DNA from 2 places in the Mesorhizobium sp. WSM4871 genome. Region 1 is predicted to be linked to the other one. Evidence: predicted binding sites of a transcription regulator. Region 1 holds the regulator's gene; the other holds the start of a gene.
The links. Region 1 encodes HrcA, which represses chaperone genes, less so after heat shock. Its sites were predicted from a motif close to GTTAGCACTCNCNNNNNGNGAGTGCTAAC; they were not measured.

Region 1 (4,685 bases):
GACGTAGACGCCGAAGCCGGGGCTGCGGTCGAGCAGCATGGTCATGCCGAACCAAGCCGGGCTTGCGCGAATTTCTGGAAGGCGCGGGCACGGTGCGAAAGCGCCTCCGGCTGGCCGGGCTTCCAGCCATGTTTTTCCGCGGCGCTCATCTCGCCGAAGGTCTTCTCAAAACCGTTCGGCAAGAACACCGGGTCGTAGCCGAAGCCAAGCTCGCCGCGCGGCGGCCACACCAGCGTGCCCTCGACCTCGCCCCGGAAATATTCGGCCGCACCATCGGGGAAGGCCAGGCAGATGACGGCGACGAAGCGGCCCTTGCGCTGTGCCGGGTCGACCGCGCCGACGTCCTGCAGCGCCACCTCGGTGCGCTGCATGGCCATGCCGAAGTCGCGCGAACCATCCGGGGTTTCGGCCCAATTGGCGGTGTAGACGCCGGGCGCGCCGTCAAGCGCGTCGACGCACAGGCCGGAATCGTCCGACAAGGCTGGCAGGCCGGTCGCCTGGGCGGCGGCAAAAGCCTTGATATAGGCGTTCTCCTCAAAGGTGGTGCCGGTCTCGTCCGGTTCCGGCAGGCCAAACTCCTTTGCCGACTTCGCTTCGAAACCGAAGGGCGCCATCAGGTCGGCGAATTCGCGCAGCTTGCCTTCATTGTGGCTGGCGACGACGATTTTCTGTCCGTTCAGCGCATGCATCAGATGCCCCAGATTCTCGGTTCGGCGAATTCGATCGAATTGCCGGAGGGATCGCGAATATAGATGGAGCGCCCGCCTTGCGGCCATTCGAACTCGCTTTCGATGGCGATTTTCTTGCGCTCCAGATGTGCCTTCCAGCGCACGATCTCGTCCGCGCTTGCGGCAAAGCAGAGGTGGCCTTCACCGACCGTGCCGTGCGGCGGCACTTTCAGCCTGGCGTCGGGCGCCGGCGGCACTTTCGTCGCCTCGGCATTGAAGATCAGCAGCACACCGGATCCGCAGCGGAAGAAGAGATGGCGGCCGTCGATCTTGCCCAGCAGATCGAGGCCGAGCACATCGCGATAGAAGGATTCGGCGTCGGCAAGGTCGGTGACGTAGAGGGCAGATTCCAGGATTGCAGAGGGCGTCACGAGGCACCCCCCTCTGGCCTGCCAGCCATCTTCCCCGCAAGGGGGGAGATCAGCGGCTTCGAGGCTAGCGCCCGCTTTGCAACGTTGGAGATTGGCGAAAGCCGCGATGACACCCGATCTCCCCCCTTGCGGGGAAGATGGCCGGCAGGCCAGAGGGGGGTGTCCAGGCTCGGCATTGAAAGCCTACACCACGGCCATCTGCTGCAAGCTGACCAGACGCTGGATGCCTTTCTTGGCCAGGCCCATCAGCGCCGCGAACTGCTCTTCCGAGAAAGGCTCGCCCTCGGCCGTGCCCTGGATCTCGACGATGCCGCCCTTGCCGGTCATGACGAAATTGGCGTCGGTGCCGGCCGAGGAATCCTCGATATAATCGAGGTCGATCACCGGCTGGCCGTCATGAATGCCGCAGGAGATCGCCGCGACATGGTCCTTCAGCACCTTGGCGACGCTGGCCATCTGTCGAGCTTCCATCCAGCGCAGGCAGTCGTACAGCGCCACCCAACCGCCGGTTATCGAGGCGGTGCGCGTGCCGCCATCGGCCTGGATCACGTCGCAGTCGACGGTGATCTGCTGCTCGCCCAGCGCCTGCAGATCGACCACGGCGCGCAGCGAACGGCCGATCAGCCGCTGGATTTCCAGCGTGCGCCCGCCCTGCTTGCCGGCGGAGGCCTCGCGGCGCATGCGCTCGCCGGTCGAACGCGGCAGCATGCCATACTCGGCCGTCACCCAGCCCTTGCCGGAATTGCGCATCCAGCCCGGCACCTTCTCCTCAAGGCTGGCCGTGCACAAAACATGCGTGTCGCCGAATTTCACCAGGCATGAGCCTTCCGCATGCTTGGAAACGCCGCGCTCGAAGGAGATCGCGCGCATTTCGTCGGGTTGGCGTTTGGAAGGGCGCATTCGGGGCTTCTTTCTTGTTATTTCTGGAATCGTGGCCGGCTTGTAACCGCACGGCGCGCAGGGCGCAAAGGAAAATGGACCGGGTCTCGCTGAAGCAACCGGGTTGCGCTGACACCGCCGAACTCTATATCCTTGATATCGGAGGTTTTTGGCCCGAATGACCAAGGCAGTCGATCCCGCGTCCCAGTCTCCCGTGCTTCAGTCGCCAGCACTCCAATCGCTTGATATGCGCTCGCGCGATATTTTCCGGCGCATTGTCGATTCCTATCTCAGGGACGGCGAACCGGTTGGCTCGCGCAGCCTGTCGCGGATCCTGCCGTCGTCACTGTCGCCGGCCACCATCCGCAACGTGATGAGCGACCTCGAGCATCTCGGACTGATTTACGCGCCGCATATCTCGGCCGGCCGGTTGCCGACGCAGGCCGGCCTGCGCTTCTTCGTCGACGCCTTCATGGAGCTTGGCGACCTTTCCGACGAGGAGCGCCGCATCATCGAGGCGCAGGTGCGGGCTTCCGGCTCGGGCGCGACGCTGGAGCATATGCTCACCGAAGCCAGCCAGATGCTGTCCGGCATGTCGCGCGGCGCCGGCCTGGTGCTCGCCGCCAAGAACGAAGTGGCGCTGAAACATATCGAATTCATCCAGCTCGAGCCGACCAAGGCGCTGGCCGTGCTGGTCTCGCAGAACGGCGACGTCGAAAATCGCGTCGTCGACCTGCCCGCCGGCATCACCGTCTCGCAATTGCATGAGGCGTCGAACTTCCTCAACGCCCATATCCGCGGCCGCACGCTGGCCGAGGCACGCATCGAGATCGCCCGCATCAAGGAAGAGACGAGAGCCGCCCTCGACACGTTGTCGCAGGATTTGGTCGAGAAGGGCCTGGCGGTTTGGGCCGGCGCCGAAAGCGGCCTGCCGGCGCGGCTCATCGTGCGCGGCCGCGCCAATCTCCTGGAAAACGTCACCGCCCAGGCCGACATCGAACTGCTCAGGCATCTGTTCGAGGACCTGGAAACGCAGGACGGGCTGATCCAGCTGCTAGACCTCGCCGAGGACGGGCCGGGCGTTCGCATCTTCATCGGCTCGGAAAACAAGCTGTTTTCGCTGTCGGGCTCGTCGCTGGTGGTGGCGCCCTATCGCGACAAGGACGCTCGCGTCATCGGTGCGCTTGGCGTGATCGGCCCGACCCGGCTGAACTATGCGCGCATAGTACCGATGGTCGACTATACGGCCCAGCTTATTTCCCGGATGCTGCGGTAAGGAGAAGAACAATGGCGCTGGAATCATTCAAGGCCCAGATCAGCCTGTTGCTGGAAGAAATGGTCAATCAGCCCGAGGACCAGCATGAGATCCAGGAGCAGCTGCGCGAAAAGCTGAGGGAAATGCGCGCCATGGGCCTGCCATTGCCGGATGACCTCGTCACGCTGGAAAAGCGCCTTGACGATGATTTTTACGCCGCGGGGATGTGAGGCAAGGGTCAAGCGCGGAACGGCTTCTGCCCGTTCCTCGTTCTAATGCATGTCGCGCAAAAGTTGCATGTCGCGCAAAGTGTGCGGCGGTTCTGCGATGACGACATGCATGAAGGGAAGTTGACGCTGGAGGCAGGATGATCCGATTTGCCGGTCTTTTGGGCGCCGTCCTGCTTGTCGCGACAGCCGCTTTTGCTCAGCAGGCGGCTGAGCCGCTGCTGAAGGGCGAAGCTGCCTTCGGCGACTGGCACGCCGACCGGCCGGGGGTGCGCCGCCTGATCCGGCCTGAGGATCTGCAGGCGCCATTCATTACCGAATCCGCCTCGAACAGCCCCGGCGTGGCGCAGCGGCCTGAAGAAGCCAAGCCGATCCTGCCGCCGGGCTTTTCGGCGGAAATGATCGCCTCCGGCATCATCAATCCGCGTGTTGTCCGCGTTGCCCCGAACGGCGACCTGTTCGTGGCCAACAGCAATGACAACCAGATACGCCTCTATCGCCTCGCCGAAGGCAGCGCGCGACCCGCCGAGACGGCGATCTTCGCCAATAATCTCACCCGGCCCTATGGCATTGCCTTTTATCCCCCGGGCGACAATCCGCAGTGGGTCTATATCGCCAACAGCAACGGCGTCGTGCGCTTTGCCTATCGCAATGGTGACCTGAAAGCCCGGGGTGACCCGGAGACCATCGTCGATAACATTCCCAGGAAGAGCCATTGGACCCGCGACATTGCCTTCTCGCAGGACGGCAAGACGCTCTATTTCTCGGTCGGCTCCTACTCGAATGTGGGCGAGGAGGGCATGGGGAAGGAACCGGAAGGCGGCCTCGACGCCTGGGTGAAGTCGAAGCCGCTGGGCGCGGCCTGGGGCATGGAGGATGGCCGCGCCGATGTGCTGGCCTTCGATCCGGACGGCAAGAACAGGCGGGTCGTGGCCACCGGCCTGCGCAACTGCGCGGGCATGACCATCCAGCCGGCGACGGGCGCCTTGTGGTGCGTCGTCAACGAGCGCGACTCGCTGGGCGACAATGTGCCGTTCGAATTTGCAACGACCGTCCGGGAAGGCGGCTTCTACGGCTGGCCCTGGTACTATATCGGCAACAACGAGGATCCGCGCCGCAAGGGCGAGCGGCCCGACCTTGCCGACAAAACCATCGTTCCCGACGTGCTGATGCAGGCGCATTCGGCGCCGCTCAACATCGTCTTTTATGACGGCAAGGGCTTCCC
Region 2 (4,685 bases), on a different contig from region 1:
CCTCGCTGGAAGGGCTGATGGTGATCGCGCGCGCCACCCGCGACCGCGCCCCGGTGCTGGCGGTGGCCGACGAGGTTGCCGCCCTGATCGAAGGCGCCGTGCTTGCCGGCCAAGCGCGGCAACGCGCGGATGCGCCCGTGTAGGCCTGGCAGCTTCAAGCCTTAAATGCAGAAAGGGCGACCTCTCGGCCGCCCTTTCGTTTTTAGAGGTTGGTAGGGCTGGATTAGAAATCCATGCCGCCACTCAAGCCCGCTTGCGGGCTTGAGCAATGTTAGTTGATGGGCGTGCTTTATGGATTTCCTTAGAAATCCATGCCGCCCATGCCGCCCATGCCGCCGCCGCCCATGCCGCCAGGCATGCCGCCGCCAGCCGACTCCTTCTTCGGAGCCTCGGCGATCATGGCTTCGGTGGTGACCAAGAGGCCTGCAACCGAGGCCGCATCCTGGAGAGCCGTGCGCACGACCTTGACCGGATCGACGATACCCATGGCGATCATGTCGCCATATTCGCCGGTCTGGGCGTTGTAACCGTAGGTCGCGCCCTTGTTCTCAAGGATCTTGCCGGCAACGATCGAGGCTTCCGCACCGGCGTTGGCCGCGATCTGGCGGGCCGGAGCCTGCAGCGCGCGACGCACGATGTTGATGCCGGCGGTCTGGTCGGAATTGGCGCCGGTGGCCTTGATGTTCAGCGAAGCGCGCAGCAGGGCGACGCCGCCGCCGGGAACGATGCCTTCTTCGACGGCCGCGCGGGTCGCGTTGAGGGCGTCATCGACGCGGTCCTTCTTTTCCTTGACTTCGATCTCGGTCGCACCGCCGACGCGGATCACCGCAACGCCGCCCGCCAGCTTGGCGAGACGTTCCTGCAGCTTCTCCTTGTCGTAGTCCGAGGTGGTCTCCTCGATCTGCTGCTTGATCTGGGCGACGCGGCCCTGGATTTCGGCCTTCTTGCCGGCGCCGTCGACGATGGTGGTGTTCTCCTTGGAGATCGACACCTTCTTGGCGCGGCCGAGCATGTTGAGGCCGACATTCTCGAGCTTGATGCCGAGGTCTTCCGAGATGACCTGGCCACCGGTGAGGATGGCGATGTCTTCCAGCATGGCCTTGCGGCGATCGCCGAAGCCCGGCGCCTTGACGGCGGCGATCTTCAGGCCGCCACGCAGCTTGTTGACGACGAGCGTGGCCAGAGCCTCGCCTTCGACGTCTTCCGAGATGATGACCAGCGGCTTCGAGGTCTGCACGACAGCCTCGAGGATCGGCAGCATGGCCTGCAGGTTGGAGAGCTTCTTCTCGTGGAGAAGGATGTAGGCGTCTTCCAGATCGGCGACCATCTTGTCGGCGTTGGTGACGAAGTAGGGCGAGAGATAGCCGCGGTCGAACTGCATGCCTTCGACGACTTCGAGTTCGGTCTCCGCGGTCTTGGCTTCCTCGACCGTGATGACGCCCTCATTGCCGACCTTCTGCATCGCTTCGGCGATCATCGAGCCGACCGAGGCATCGCCGTTGCCGGCGATCGTGCCGACCTGGGCAACCTCTTCCGAGGTCTTGATCTTCTTGGCGTTCTTGATCAGCGTCGCGACGACGTCGCTGACGGCGAGGTCGATGCCGCGCTTCAGGTCCATCGGGTTCATGCCGGCGGCAACCGCCTTGTGGCCTTCCTGGACGATCGACTGCGCCAGAACGGTCGCGGTCGTGGTGCCGTCGCCGGCGATGTCATTGGTCTTCGAAGCAACTTCGCGGACCATCTGCGCGCCCATGTTCTCGAACTTGTCCTCAAGCTCGATTTCCTTGGCGACGGTGACGCCGTCCTTGGTGATGCGCGGAGCGCCGAACGACTTGTCGATGACGACGTTGCGGCCCTTGGGGCCGAGCGTGACCTTCACCGCGTCGGCGAGGATGTTGACGCCGCGCAGCATGCGCTCACGGGCGTCGCGGGAGAATTTTACGTCTTTGGCAGCCATGTTTAGCTCCTGGCAGGGGCTTGGATTAAGCCCGAAGATTCAAGTTGAACGTGAGGCCGATATTCAGCCGATGATGCCCATGATGTCGGATTCCTTCATGATCAGAAGGTCTTCGCCATTGAGCTTGACTTCGGTGCCCGACCACTTGCCGAACAGGATGCGGTCGCCGGCCTTGACGTCCAGGGGGACGAGCTTGCCGGCTTCGTCGCGGGCACCGGAGCCGACGGCGATGATCTCGCCTTCCTGCGGCTTTTCCTTCGCCGTATCCGGGATGATGATCCCGCCGGCGGTCTTGGATTCGGATTCGACCCGGCGTACGACCACGCGGTCATGAAGCGGGCGGAACTTCGACTTTGCCATTTTTTCTTCCTCGAATGAGACTGGTGAGACAGTTCCTCCATCCGGCGATGCCGGATATGAGTTAGCACTCACCAAAGGCGAGTGCTAACGTGGCGCTGAAATAGGCTGGCGGCATGCGAGAGTCAAGGCGCTCGTGAGCCGATCGGCACCGAAGATGATCCTATTTGTGCTCTGTCGATTGCTTCGGCGATCCAAGCACCAGAAGCGGGCACCGTTCCGCCAGCGGGTAGGAGCCGCTCGGCACGACGCGGACGTCGCCGAACCAGACATTCGCCTCATCGACCAGCATGGCCAGCTTTGCGAAACTGTAGCTCGTGTCGGAACCCGCATAGACGTCGATTGTGTTGATCGACGCGATGCTCCATCCCGTCCGTGCGGCAAGTGCCTCGCGATCGGGGAACAGGCGGTCGAACGTGTCACGGATCGTCCGTACCTCGATTGCGCAGTCGCAGCCGCCGGTCGTGCACGCCATCGCGATCCGCCATTTGAGCGCGTGGAAATTCTCGATGTCGCCAGCCAGGACCTGGGCTTCGATGCCCGGCAAGTCCTCGGTCGTTTCCGGGCTGGCGAAAACGCGGATCGCTGCGCGCCTGCCGGGCTTCAGCACCCTTGCGATTTCGCCAAGCAGCGTATCGCGGGCCATCTTCGAATCGACGGCCGACAGGCAGCCGTCGCCGATGACCGCATCGGCACTTGCGCCGCCAACGGGCAGGTCCAGCCAATTGCCGGCCACCGCCCTGCGCGAGGCATCGTCGCCGGCCCATACGCCGGAAATCATGGCCGCCGACTGATCGACCGCCAGCATCGATCTGCCCAGCACGGCCAGTTCGGGCGTCACTCCCAGGAGGAGAACGTCGGCGTCGGCCAGATCAAGCTCGCGCTCGAATATTGCAACCGTTTCCGGGGTCGGCCGAAGCGGCGCGTCCAGAAGCATCCAATGACGATGATAATTGTCCCAATGATTTGTCATTCAAGTCGATTGCAAACCGAGAATTCTGGCTTTGGTATTAGCCATCGCTTAATGGAAATCGGTAGGCAAGCGAAAAGGGCGGCTGTGGCGCGTATCGTCGTGATAACTCATGAACATGACAGGTTCCAGAGCGGTCGCGACATCCTGCTGCGCAGGGACAGTCCGTACATGCTTTTCGATGTTCTGAGGGCGCTGAAAAGGCGTGGCCACTCGATCCGGATCGAGCAAGGTCTGTCGAAGACATCCAGCGCCGACATTGCCGTTCTGCATGTCGATGCGACGATAACGCCCGCGGACTATCTCGACTATGCCCGCAGTTTTCCATTCTGCCTCAATGTCGCGACGGCCGACATATCCAAGCGACGGGTCAGCGGAGCGTTGGTGAACGAGGGAGACGCCTGGCAAGGCCCGGTCATCGTCAAAAGCAATCTCAACAATCAGGGCATTCCTGAGAGGCTTCTCAATCGGCGAGCGCAGCGCGCAAGCAAGCCGCTACCTTTTCCGGAGGTGCCGACACTGCAGCCTTATGAGGTCTATGATTCCCTAGGCGATGTTCCCGATGGCGTCTTCGAGCGCGACGATCTGGTCGTGGACAAGTTCATTCCGGAAAAGGAGCCTGATGGTTTTGCGGCGCGGTTCTGGGTGTTTTGCGGAGAGAGCGAACGCTGCACCCGCTACGTCTCGCCGAATGCCCTGGTCAAGGCGTCCGAAACGATCCGCCGCGAGCCGGTGCCTGTTCCCCAGGAAATGCGTGCGCTGCGATACGAACTTGGCTTCGACTAGGGCAAGTTCGATTTCGTCATGCATGAGGGCAGGGCCGTGCTGCTGGATGCCAACAAGACCCCTGGCCGGCCCAAAAACCTCGTGAAGATGTTCGCGGCCGGCGCCGCTCATCTGGCCGATGGTTTCGAGGGGCTGATCCGGCAATTAAGATAATCGTCCACATCGCGATGTTCTGGCCCTGTCTCCAGATACTTGACTAAGTCAAATAATTGATTGATCCTTTGCGGACAGGAGAATCCCATGACGATTCATCATCACTCCGGCAACGAACGGATCGACGCGGTGCGGGCCTTCAACCGTTTCTACACCCGCCAGATCGGGCTGCTCGACGAAGGGTGGCTGAAAAGCGCTTTCTCGCTGACCGAGGCACGGGTGCTTTATGAGCTGGCGCATCGCGATGGCCTGACCGCCTCCGATCTTGCGCGCGATCTCGGCCTCGACCCCGGCTATCTCAGCCGGCTGCTGAAGAAGTTCGAGGAGCGCGGCCTGGTCGAGCGCGCCGCGATAGAAGCCGATGCGCGGCGTTCGTCGATCGCGTTGACGCCGGCCGGGCGGCGGGCCTTCGCGCCGTTGAACCGGGATTCGCACGATCAGGTCGCGGCTTTGCTCGATCGG

Region 2: the regulator HrcA is predicted to act here: its motif matches at 2,378-2,406, upstream of groES (co-chaperone GroES).

What each region holds. Positions count from the first base shown of each region.
Region 1 is NZ_JBVVPU010000008.1:39,671-44,355, reverse strand. It holds gene hemW (radical SAM family heme chaperone HemW) at 1-45, opposite strand, end outside; gene rdgB (RdgB/HAM1 family non-canonical purine NTP pyrophosphatase) at 42-689, opposite strand; gene AC0L2H_RS17355 (VOC family protein) at 689-1,099, opposite strand; gene rph (ribonuclease PH) at 1,283-1,999, opposite strand; gene hrcA (heat-inducible transcriptional repressor HrcA) at 2,157-3,254, shown strand; gene AC0L2H_RS17340 (hypothetical protein) at 3,266-3,463, shown strand; gene AC0L2H_RS17335 (PQQ-dependent sugar dehydrogenase) at 3,601-4,685, shown strand, end outside.
Region 2 is NZ_JBVVPU010000010.1:186,160-190,844, forward strand. It holds gene AC0L2H_RS21525 (TetR/AcrR family transcriptional regulator) at 1-143, shown strand, start outside; gene groL (chaperonin GroEL) at 302-1,957, opposite strand; gene groES (co-chaperone GroES) at 2,021-2,317, opposite strand; gene AC0L2H_RS21540 (class I SAM-dependent methyltransferase) at 2,478-3,287, opposite strand; gene AC0L2H_RS21545 (hypothetical protein) at 3,456-4,070, shown strand; gene AC0L2H_RS21550 (bifunctional helix-turn-helix transcriptional regulator/GNAT family N-acetyltransferase) at 4,311-4,685, shown strand, end outside.